2 regions of the Arthrobacter sp. D2-10 genome follow, and region 2 is predicted to be linked to the other one. Evidence: riboswitches for the same ligand, from Rfam matches in the RefSeq annotation. Region 2 holds a riboswitch; the other holds the start of a gene.

Region 1 (5,920 bases), 1.5 Mb from region 2:
TCGCCGGCTACCAGGTCCGCGAATTCCGTCGCCAGGTTTCCCGGGCGGACCACCGCGATGGGGTACAGGTTCTCGGCCTGCTTTGCTTCATTGATCGGCACCGCATCGACCGAGTCTTCGGCAGCCTTTGCGTCGGTGACGTAGACCAGACCGGCGTCGGCCTGGCCGGAGGATACCTTTCCAACCACATCGGTGACGGAGGACTCCTCACTGACGGGGTTGAGGGAAACGGCGGCCGCCTGTTGCAGTGTCTCCGCCGCGCTGCCGCAGGGCACCTGCGGGGCGCACAACACCACGGAGACTGCTGGATCGGCCAGCGAGTCCAGGGAGTCGATGCCGAGTGGGTTCCCCTCGCCCACGACGATCGTCAGCACATTCGTAGCGAAGACCCGCGCAGGGGAAGCGAGCAGGCCCTCGTCGGAAACGCGCTCCATAGTGGCCGGATTGGCCGAAGCGAAGACGTCCGCGGGCGCCCCCGCGATGATCTGCGTCGCAAGATCACTTGAACCGGCGAAATTCAGCTGCACGCTCACCCCGGGATTACTGTCTTCGAACTCCGATGCGAGGTCAGAAAAGGGGGCCTGGAGGGAAGCCGCGGCGTAGACGTTCAGAGTCTTCCCGGCCGCCGGTGCGCTACTGCCGCACCCGGTCAGCAACAGAACGACGACGGCGCTTACGGCTGTGGAGCGAAGCGGTCGCCTCATCGCGCACTCCTTGGTGAACGAGGCTCGAGGATCGCCTCGATGGGGGTTTCCACGATCACGTTGGTGGCCTTGACGATGGCGACCGCGACGACGCCCGGCTCTATACCCAACTCCCGCACCGCCTCAGTGCTCATCAGGGAAACAACCCGGTGCGGGCCGCACTGCAGCTCGACCTGGGACATCACCCTGTCACTCACCACACCCGTCACCAGACCGACAAAGCGGTTGCGGGCAGAGATCGCCACACTGGAGGGGTCCGAGGGGAGAACAGCGCGATCACGCGCCAACTGCGCCAGTTCCAGCCCGTCCACGGAAAGCACTCCCGAGGAGCGTGTGGCGTGGAGAGTCCCATCATCGATCCACCGACGCACCGTGTCCGAGCTGACCCCGAGGAACTGCGCCGCGTCGCGTACACGTATTTGAGCCATAATGGTAATCTTACAGCCGCGGATGCGTCGCCGTGCCGACTTTTCCGACCGATTCGTCCTGGTGGCGTGAGCCCATCGGCGAGTGAGTTTGGGGCGGGGCTTCGTTTCGGGCTAAGATGGTTCGTCGGTCATATGTTCTACAGGAGTTTTCATCAAAAGCGATCTCAGTTCGCCCCTGGTCTTCAGTGTCAGGGATCTCGGGCGTAGCCCGGGAACCATGCGGACAGTCGAAGAACATGTGCCCGCACCGAAGGATTTTGGTGTGGCGCTCATCGGCGTTCAGGCAGGTTCCGACATGGAGCTGGACCTGAGGTTCGAAGCTGTACACGAGGGAATCCTGGTATCGGGAACCGTGGACGTCGAAGTATCCGGCGAATGCGGTCGATGCCTTGATCCACTCAACTACGGCAGCAGCGTCGATGTGCAGGAACTCTTCTACTACGACGCCCCTGAGTTGGCGGAGGATGAAGAGGAGGATGTGCAGCGCGTGGTTGAGAACGATTCGATCGATCTCGAGCCTGTGCTGCGGGATGCGGTAGTGACTTCACTGCCGTTCCAGCCGGTTTGCCGGGAGGACTGCCAGGGTTTGTGTGCCGAGTGCGGCGCACGTCTGGAAGAGGACCCCGGACACCAGCACGAGATCCTCGACCCCCGCTGGGCTGCTCTGACAGGGTTGGCCGGCGCAGCCGCCGGCCCTGAGGCAGCGGAACCAGAAGTTAAGACAGAGTCAGACAAGAGAGAAGAGAGTTAGTCGTGGCTGTTCCCAAGCGGAAAATGTCCCGCTCGAATACGCGTGCACGCCGGTCCCAGTGGAAGGCTGTTGCTCCCAAGCTGGTGAAGACGGTAGAGAACGGTCGCGTCACCTACAGCCTTGCCCACCAGGCGAAGGTTGTCACCGACTCCGCAGGCACCGAGCTGTTCCTTGAGTACAAGGGCCGCAAGGTAGCCGACGTCTAGATGCTGACGGCACCGCCCTGCGGTGCTGCCTGCAACGATCGCGAAAGCGTCGACCGCGTGGAGAATTCCGAAGATCTTTTGAGGCGTCTCGGTGTCAGTATTGACACCGAGACGCTTCGTCTTGCCCTGACACATCGCTCCTACGCCTATGAACAGGGCGGCATTCCGACGAACGAGCGACTCGAATTCCTGGGAGACGCCGTCCTCGGTCTGTCCGTGACGGACGCTCTGTATCGGGACAATCCGGACCTGTCGGAGGGTGAACTCGCCAAGCGGCGTTCCGCCGTCGTGAGCACCCGCGCCCTCGCCGAGATTGCCCGCGGACTCGACCTTGGAAAACACATCCTCCTGGGACAGGGGGAGAAACTGACCAATGGCTGGGACAAATCGTCCATCCTCGCCGACACCATGGAGGCCATTATCGGGGCCACCTACCTGAGCAGCGGCATGGAAACTGCTCGCTGCCTGGTCATGCGGATCATCGGCCCCGTGCTGCAGGATGCTGCTGCCCTCGGAGCCGGGACGGACTGGAAGACCAGCATTCAGGAGATCGCAGCCGCGCAGCGCATGGGAGTGATCGATTACCAGGTCACCGGCTTCGGTCCTGACCACGACCGCCGTTTTGAGGCGATCCTGATCATTGGAGGATCCGCCTACGGTTCAGGATCCGGAAGGTCCAAGAAGGAAGCCGAGCAGGAGGCTGCAGCAGCCTCCTGGAAGCTGCTGCAGGCGGCGGGCGCCGACGCTCAGGCGGGCGTGGATCAACGCCAGTCCACGTGACCCCAGGCCTGCGCCATGCCTGAACTTCCTGAGGTGGAGGTAGTCCGCCGTGGGCTCGCGCGGTGGGTGCGCGGACGCCGTATCGAAGCGGTCGACGTTCTGGATCCACGTTCTATCCGCCGCCACGCAATGGGAACCGAAGACTTCATCGGCAACCTCGTGGGTGCCTCAATCTCGGATGCCGTCCGCCGCGGAAAATTTCTCTGGCTGCCGCTCACCGGCCCGGATGATGGCGCAGCCCTCCCTGACATCGCCGACGACGCCGAATCGGACGCAGCATTGTCGAGTGGCTTGCTTGCCAGCGGGCAACGGCACGGCGGATCCGCCGTTGCGTTGATGGCTCACCTGGGTATGAGCGGCCAGCTGCTGGTCGAGGATTCCCACCAGCCCGACGAGAAACACCTGAAAGTACGCCTCACGCTTTCGTCCACTGGCGGAGCCGATCCGCTGCCGGAAGAACTCCGCTTTGTCGACCAGCGAATCTTCGGGGTTCTCTTTGTCACCAGCATGGTGACGACGCCGGATGGTTTTCCCGGCGGACTGGGGGAGGACCCGGCGCCGTTGGTGCCTGTTGAGGCAGCACATATCGCCAGGGACCCGCTGGACCCGGCTTTTTCCTTCGATTCCTTCTTCGGCAAACTGCGCGCCAGGCGTACCGGGCTGAAACGCGCGCTCCTTGACCAGACACTTATCTCCGGTGTGGGCAACATCTATGCCGACGAATCGCTCTGGGCCGCAAAGCTTCATTATGCGCGAGCTACGGATACCCTTCGCCGGGCGGAGGCGTCACGGTTGCTTGAGGCGTGCCGGAGCGTCATGAGTCGGGCATTGGATGCGGGGGGAACCAGCTTTGATTCCCTGTACGTCAACGTGAATGGAGCATCCGGTTACTTCGCGCGCTCGCTCAACGCGTATGGCCGGGAGGGTGAGCCCTGCCGAAGGTGTTCTGCGAGCGGCCTGGAGTCGCGAATACGGCGGGAAACGTTCATGAATCGCTCCTCCTACACGTGCCCCCGGTGTCAGCCCAGGCCGCGCAACGGGCGCTGGTGAGCGTCACAGGACGTGACAAAAGTAAGTAAGCTGACTAGATTCGAAACCTGGGTATCCGACACGTCAGGAGAATCGCAATGAAGAACAAGTTGGTATTTGCGGCAGGCATGGCGGCAGGCTACGTCATGGGTGCGCGGGCCGGTCGCGCGAGCTACGAGCAGATCAAGGTCAAAGCGAATGAGCTTTGGAAGAGCCCGAAGGTCCAGGACAAGGTCTCTCAGGCATCCGAGACGGTAAAGGCGAAGGCTCCGGAGGTGCAGGCGCAGGCTGAGCAGGTGTTGAAGAAGGCGCAGTCCGCAATGCATCGCGGCAACGATCAGGACGCTCCCAAGAGCCCCACCGACGAATACAAGATCTGACGCTAGGGCCCTGTAGGGCACGCGGGAATGGCCTCTCTGTGATCGAAACGTGACAATTCAACCAAAGGAATGTAACGTTATGGATACGCCGGGTTCAAAAGCCCGGCTTCCTTCTGGTGGATTTGCCTAATCCTGCCGCCGCTGGAAGGTCCGTTCGCTACACATCGCGGCAGGAGCGGGGGAACCAGATAGTGGGCTTCTTCAGAAGTCCTAGGGGTGAAGACGAATCGGCCTAAGGCTGATTGTCCGGGTGGCTCCCATCCGAATCCGACAGCTAACTCCGCAGGCATTGGGAGAGGCAATTTCCGTGTCCAAAAACCGTCATATCGCGCGCCACCGTGCAACTTCGCCCAGCACCATGCAGCTTGTGTCCAAGGCCGTCAGCGCTCACGCTGGCACCGTTGGCCGGCCTGCGGCCGTTGTTGTAGCAGCTTCCGGAATTCTCTTCGGAGCTGCACTCCCGGCAAGCGCGGGAACCACCACCACTACTACTTCGGCTGCAGTCCAGGCGCCTGAGGTCAGCGTTCAGGCGGCGTCCGCCCCCGTAGCGCCGGCTCCTGCTGCACCGGCCCCCGCCGCTGCGGCTCCGACCCACACGGTCAAGTCCGGCGACACCCTCGGCTCGATCGCTGCCAGCTATGGTGTCAGCCTGGACGCCGTGTTCGCTGCGAACGGCCTCGGCTGGGATTCGATCATCTACCCGGGCCAGGTCATCAGCCTGTCCGGTAGTGCTGCTGCGGCTCCGGCCCCTGCTGCGGCTCCGGCTCCTGCTGCTGCTCCTGCACCGCAGGTTCAGGCTGCTCCGGCTCCCGCCCCGGCTCCTGCTCCGGCTCCTGCTGAGAGCAGCACGATGAACATCACCACCGCATCCTCGACCAAAATTCAGGTTGCAGAAGGCTCGGGCAGCGCCACCGGCGCAAGCATCCTCGCTTCGGCTCGGGCCCAGCTCGCGGCCGGTCTGATCCAGGACTGCACCGTCCTGCTGGAGCGCGCACTGGGAACCGGCGACCTCGGCCCGGCACAGTTCGCCGCCTACGGCACCCCTGTCAGCACCCCGGCACCAGGTGACATTGTCATCAGCGCCGGACACGTGGCCGTCTACGCCGGCAACGGCCAGGTCATCAGCAGCGGCATGAACGGTGCAAACCTCACCATGCAGCACCCGCTGAGCGATCTGGGCGCAGTGTCCTTCTACCGCGCGTAGCAGGCACCTGCGGCCACTGTGGCTCGCACCGCATAGCTGTTCAACATAAAAGGGAGAACCGGGAATCCGGTTCTCCCTTTTGTTTCCCACGTGTATTTCCGCCGTTCTGCCATCTGCCAGCATTGCCGTTCGGCTCGCCTGTGCCGTTGAGCGAGGCGGGATCCTCACGGTGGGACGAGGATCAGATGGCAACACCGTAGTGGTCAGCCAGCCGTGCAAAGCCCTCGTCGAGGCTTACCTCAGGGGTCCAGTCCAGAAGCTTCCGGGTCTGGCGCTGGTCAAACCAGTGCGCCGTCGACAGTTGCTCGGCCAGGAAACGGGTCATCGGCGGTTCACCGTCGGCGTTGGATCCGCGCCAGAACGTCTCGACGGCGCTTCCGGCAAGTCGGCCAACCCAACTCGGGACAGACATCCTCGGTCCAGGAACTCCGCCTGCCG
Region 2 (5,920 bases):
GCGGAAGTTCCGCGCCGTGTCCTACCCCACCGCCCGCGGGTGCGCTGCCGCGTACTACCCGGAGGGGAACGTCCTGGTGCCGCTCGACGACACGGTCAAGGGCAGCAACACCCCTGTCTCCAAAGGCGTCATCGTCCGGTTGGAACCGGCAGCAGACGGCCCTGCGGGAGGTGCGGGCGAGGAGAACAAGCAGCAGGACATGCCGGCAACCGTCTGAACGGGAGAAGACGCTCCGAAACGGGCGAACAGGCGTGGGACCGGGTGAGCGGTATCAGCTGAACCAGGGCAGCTGCAGCGCCACGACCTTCTCGTCCGGCTCGCACCCCTGCTCAGGCACCACCAGGACGCCGTCGGCGTCGGCGAGTCCGCGCAGCATGCCCGATCGGTGATGAACGGTGGGCATGGCCCGTCCAGTCTGATAGCGATAGGGCACCAGGCGCGTCCGTCCGGGCAGCGCGTCGAACGACTCTCCGACCAGAACCGACCGCGATTCCGGAAAGTCTGCTCCACGCAGGCCTGCCAGCAACGGCGCCCCTACCGTGAACAGCGCCATCATTGCAGCCAACGGATTACCGGGCAGGCCGACGAAGAACCGCCCGTCAGGCAGGCGCGCCAAAAGAGTAGGGTGCCCCGGCCGCATAGCGATGCCATCGATGATGAGTTCCGCTTCAAGCACGGTCAGCGCTCGGCGGATGTGGTCGGCGTCGGATGCGCCGGTGCCGCCGGTGCTGATCAATACGTCCCCGGACGATCGCGCCAGCGACACCTCGTCCATGGCTTCGGCGCTGATGGCCGCCACGACGTCGTCGAGATCATCCCGTGCCCGGCCCACGGTGTCCACGTGGCCGCCCAGCATAGTGATAAGACCGGGTAGCTGGGGGCCGAAGGTGTCCCGCACCTGTCCGGGTTCCGGCAGGCCTGCTTCGATAACCTCGTCGCCGGTCAGCAGCAATGAGACGCGCGGTGCGCGCAGAACGGGCAGGGTGTCATAACCGCATACCGCGGCGAGCGCGATCTGCGCCGGATTCAGGACCGATCCCGCGGCGATAGTCTCTGTTCCTTGCGCCGCTTCCTCGCCGGCGGGTCGGATGTGTTCGTTCTCGCGTGGCTCGTCCGGGCGTGCCCGCTCGTTGCGGTTCAACACGCCGTCGCGGATGGCCCCGTGCTCGGTGCGGAGGATACCCGTAGCCCCGGGCGGGACAACACCGCCGGTGAGGATGAAGGTTGCCTGACCCGGCTCCAGGGTGGCGTATCCCGATTTCTTGTGTTCGTGCGCCCGGTGCCACGGGCTCTCATCCACCGGGACGGGCGTCACGAGCGTCCAGGGCGGCTCCCCTGAGAGCGCCCAACCGTCCATGGCGGACGACGCATAGTGCGGTATGGGCTGCAGTGCCACGGCGGGCTCAGCCAGCGTCTGGCCTAGCGCATCCGCCAGTTTGACGGTCTGCACGGGTTTGGGTGTAGCTGACTCATATGCCAGCCTTCGGGCGTCCTCCCACGTGACCTCGTGTCCCGAACCGCTCATCGGCGGTCCTCCGCCGCAGTTACCGGCGGGCAGGCAGATGCGGCTGCCTGCAGAGCGGACCGCATGGCCGTTACGCTGTCCGCCTGGCCGATCCCAACTGCCATCCCTGCGGCATATCCGGCGATGAACGTGGTCAGCGGTGCAGCGGGGCGAACCACGGAGTGCGCCGCCTTCCCCGCCAGGGCGAGGACTGCGTCGACATCTACCTCAATGTCCTCAAGTTCGAACATCTCCAGCAACGTCTCGCTCCACTGCCTGAGCAGGCGATCCCGATCCTCCATGGTGAACCCTCTCGCTATTTACCCGCATCCGGCGCCTCCGCCCTGAAGTTTCGGGCATCGGACCACGTATCGATATCAATGGTTGAGCCCGCGGGAACGTCAACTGGACTCCATGTCACCCTAGCAAGGAGGGCACGCATGGACAGGTTTCTTACTTCCTCCTGATCAACCGCCGTCGCAAGGTCCGCCCACCGATACAATGCGGCAAGCGGTTGGTCCCTCCCGCCGTCGTGCGCCAGTACGGACGCATTTGTAGCGAGCGCGCCCGCGATGAGCGCTGGCAGCGCCTCGTTGATCCGGGGCATGTCGCAGGCGAGCACAAGCACCCAGGGCGCCGGATCGGGGCTCAAATGTACGACGGCGGCGCTCACGGCCGCGGCCGGCCCGCCAAACGGCGGTTCCTCACGGATCAGCTCTACCCGCGCCGGCATCTCGGGTGCCCGATCACCGACGACGACAAGCCGCCTCGCCGCACGGGCTGCTTCGCAGGTGTGGGCAAGCAGCGTCGAGCCGCTGATTCTCAAGGACGCCTTCGGTACCCCGCCTAGACGGGAAGACCTGCCCCCGGCCAGCACCACGGCGTCGAACGACAGCTCTTCGGTAGCCGGACCCTCGGTAGCGGGCCCGTTCACGCGGCGTTGTCTGCCGGCAGGAATTCGCTCCACTGCGGCGAGGGCTTCTCCAGCTCCCGGATCTGCCACGACGTGCCGCGGGGCGGCCTGGGAACTATGCGAAGGGACCAGCCGAGCGTGGAAAGCGTCTTGTCGCCCTTTGCGTTGTTACAGCGAAGGCAGCAGGCCACAAGATTCTCCCAACTGTCCTCTCCACCGCGGGAACGCGGCACCACGTGATCTATGGTTGAGGCGGCCTTGCCACAGTATGCGCACAGGTGATTGTCACGGCGCAGCACTCCGCGACGCGTCGCGACGGAACTGCTGCGGTATGGGATTTTCACGTACCGGTTGAGCAGAATGACTGACGGTCGCGACAAGACTTCGTTGGGGCCGACAACCGGGTCTTCACCTTCTGCCACGACGCTCGCTTTACCGGTGAGGACAAGGACGAGTGCCCGGCGGAAGGTCACCACCGCCAGTGGTTCGTATCCAGCATTCAGAACGAGAGTGCGCATGCACATTCCTCTTTGCCGTCCATAGCTGCAGGATCAGAGGAACTCCTGGCGCCCTGCGAAGCTACAGCGAAGGTACTTCGGATTAACAGTGCAAGGGTAAGCCGTTGCTACAAGGATTCGTCAATCGCCACTCTGTGCCGGCGGAGGAAAACGATAGGGCCCCCTGCCGTGCGGCAAGAGACCCTATAAACGTTTGCTGACCAGCAATCAGCCGCCGACGCGGATGTAAACTCCACCCGATCCGAGCTCGGCCGGGGCGATGACCGTCTGGTTTCCGTTGAAGCCACCGTGAACTGCCTGGCCTCCACCGATGTAAACGGCAATGTGAGCTGCGCCCATGCCGCCGTCTGCGTAGTAGATCAGATCGCCGGGGATCGCTTCAGCGGCGCTGACCGTGCGGCCAAGGGAGAGGTAGCCGGCCGGCCAGCCGTGGAAGTTGATCCCAGCGGCAGCGAGAGCGTTGCTGGCAAGGCGTGTGCAGTCCTGGGTTACACCGAGCTGAGCCTTGGCGGCAGCAGCGATGGTGGCGGCCACGCCGGACGATACCTCGGGTGCTGCGGGGGCGGGCTTCTCGGCGACAGCTGGCTGCGCAGCAACAGTGGCCGTTGCTTCCACTGCGACTGCAGGCGCGGCTTGAACTGCGGCCTCAACAACCGGAACCTCAACCGGAGCGGCTTCAACGGTCTCCGCCTGCGGCTCTATAACAGCAGGCGCTGCCACTGTAGGAGCTGCCACAGCCTTCACGGCGGTCTTGTTGAACGAGATCTCAGCGTCAGCCGGCGCCTGGACCGGAGCCTTGACGGCCTGGACCTCAAGCGCGGTGGTGACGGTGTTGCGTTCCGACGGAAGTTCGACCGCGTTTGCGGCGACACCGCTGGTCAGAACGAGACCGGAAGCTGCCGCAATGACGGCTGCCTGGCGTCCCACTCCCCCAGCGTTGTCGCTGACGGCGCGTGCGATGGATGAGAGGTGGGCGGAACGCTGCACTTCGGCGCGGTGGCGCGCGATGGCACGGGTATTCGAGGTCATGTGTGTGTGCTCCAGGTAACTGGTTCTAGCTAACGCGGACGAAGCTGTAGCCGGAGAGGTCGGAAAGGCTGTGAAGGCCGGTGTTCATACCGTTCAGGCCACCGCTGATGACCTGGCCGTTGCCGACGTAGATGGCAACGTGACCGCCCGAGACCACGAGGTCACCGGGTGCGGGAGTGGATACTACGGAGCCGAATGCGAAGAAGTCGCTCGGTGCGATATCCCCGACGGACTTGCCGATGGAGCGAAGAGCCTTTTCAACCATGGCGGTGCAATCCTGCGCAACGCCGATCTGGGAGTAAGCGGATCCGACGAGTGCTGCACCGACCCCGCTGGATGTAGGCGCTTCGACAGGGGCTGGAGCCTTCACTGCGGCGGCCTCGACCTTGACCTCGGGCTGGGCGACGGCTGCAACCTCTACGGCCTCAACCTCCACTGCGGCCGGAGCGGGTGCTGCTTCGACGACCTCTGCCTGCGCAGCTTCGACCGGAGCAGCCTCAACGGGAGCAACTTCGATCTCGGGAGCAGCGACGGCTTCGACGGCTGCGCGCTCGAATGAAACTGCTGCATCCGCGGATGCGCTGACGGCGGTTGGCTGAGCGACTGCGCTGAGGGTTCCGACGGCCTGGGCTGAACGCTGGGCGTCAGATGCGCCGTGAGCGGGAAGACCGGCGGTGAGTACGAGGCCGGAAGCGGCGACGATGACTGCTGCCTGGCGTCCTACGGAACCTGCGTTAGAAGAAACAGCCTTCGAAATGGCTGCGAGCGAGTTTGTATGAGCCGGCACCGCACGGTGGCGGCCCAGCGCAGAGCTGTTTGACACGTTAAATTGCCTCTCCCTACGCCTGCGAGGTGAGCTGTCGGATTCGGATGGGAGTCACCCGGCCGCGGATCGTCTCAGATCCAGCGACTTAACCCCAAGGACTTCTGAAGAAGAAGCCCGCAATTGGTTCCCCCGCCCCTGCCATGCGATTGTTGCGAACGGATCTCGTGCAGTGGCAGAGCTAGGCGATCTGCGCGAGAGTGCCAAACCCCCTGCGATTTGGCACGAGTGAAACGGTACATCAGAAAATCAGGTATGTCACATTCAGGTCACGGAACGGTGTGTTCATGGTTACGACGACCTGAGCAACGGCTCAGAGCCAGCCCATTGGGTCGACGTTCTTGCCGTCGACAAGCACCTCAAAGTGCAGGTGGCAGCCCGTTGAGGCACCCGTCGAACCCACCCGGGCGATGGCTTCCCCGCGGTCCACAACCTGGCCCACAGTGACATCCATCGCCGACAGATGGTTGTAGGTGGTCTCCAACCCGTTGGCGTGCTTGACCACCACACGGTTGCCGCCGCCGTAGGCATGCCAGCCCGCGAACGTCACGGTGCCGGCCGCTGCTGCTCTGACAGCAGTGCCGCAGGCCTCGCTCATGTCCTGCCCGGTGTGGAGCTCCCCGGCACCGGTGATCGGGCTCACCCGGGTCCCGAAGGGCGAACTCATCACCACGTGGTCCAGCGGCGCGGAGAGCGATCCCTTCGACTCATCCGCCACGATGTCTCCACCTGATGCAGAAACAATCTCCACGAGCTTGGCGTCCGGATCGAACTTGCCGTGAAGGGCAGCGCGGTCAAACGAAACCTCGGCGCCCGCGGCCGCCTGGATGGGTTGCGGCTCTGCCTGCTCGGCCGAAGCGGCGGCAGCTACCTGAGCCTCTGCGGGCACGACTGCGGCGGTGGTGGGAAGTGCGACGGTCAGTACCATGCCCGATGCGGCGGCTGCAATGGCGACCTTCTGGCTGATCCCGGCGAAGGAGACGTCGCGGCGAGCGGTGACAGCGCGTCGTCGTCGTTCAATCCTCTGGCCATCGCGGGGGCGCAGCGCCGCTGGCTGCGCGAACGTTCCGCTGCTCACGGACGCAACGGAACCAGTGCGGGCTTCACACCGTGACATTGGAGCGGCTGCACAG

Evidence for each region. Region 2 has a riboswitch for cyclic di-AMP ahead of M1D74_RS02610 (hypothetical protein). Riboswitches for the same ligand answer to the same signal wherever they lie in the genome.
Region 1: linked by a shared signal. The riboswitch ahead of M1D74_RS09575 (LysM peptidoglycan-binding domain-containing protein) and the one ahead of M1D74_RS02610 (hypothetical protein) in region 2 are both predicted to bind cyclic di-AMP.

The regions. Positions count from the first base shown of each region.
Region 1 covers NZ_CP096431.1:2,056,455-2,062,374, reverse strand. Annotated here, with positions in the region: gene modA (molybdate ABC transporter substrate-binding protein) at 1-704, opposite strand, end outside; gene M1D74_RS09605 (TOBE domain-containing protein) at 701-1,132, opposite strand; gene M1D74_RS09600 (YceD family protein) at 1,350-1,883, shown strand; gene rpmF (50S ribosomal protein L32) at 1,886-2,089, shown strand; gene rnc (ribonuclease III) at 2,147-2,869, shown strand; gene mutM (bifunctional DNA-formamidopyrimidine glycosylase/DNA-(apurinic or apyrimidinic site) lyase) at 2,885-3,919, shown strand; gene M1D74_RS09580 (YtxH domain-containing protein) at 3,997-4,278, shown strand; cyclic di-AMP (ydaO/yuaA leader) riboswitch at 4,424-4,581, shown strand; gene M1D74_RS09575 (LysM peptidoglycan-binding domain-containing protein) at 4,586-5,482, shown strand; gene M1D74_RS09570 (NAD-dependent epimerase/dehydratase family protein) at 5,664-5,920, opposite strand, start outside.
Region 2 covers NZ_CP096431.1:533,742-539,661, reverse strand. Annotated here, with positions in the region: gene M1D74_RS02640 (FdhF/YdeP family oxidoreductase) at 1-217, shown strand, start outside; gene M1D74_RS02635 (molybdopterin molybdotransferase MoeA) at 272-1,525, opposite strand; gene M1D74_RS02630 (DUF6457 domain-containing protein) at 1,522-1,806, opposite strand; gene mobA (molybdenum cofactor guanylyltransferase) at 1,821-2,438, opposite strand; gene M1D74_RS02620 (HNH endonuclease) at 2,435-2,935, opposite strand; gene M1D74_RS02615 (NlpC/P60 family protein) at 3,143-3,964, opposite strand; gene M1D74_RS02610 (hypothetical protein) at 3,990-4,787, opposite strand; cyclic di-AMP (ydaO/yuaA leader) riboswitch at 4,793-4,954, opposite strand; gene M1D74_RS02605 (M23 family metallopeptidase) at 5,101-5,865, opposite strand.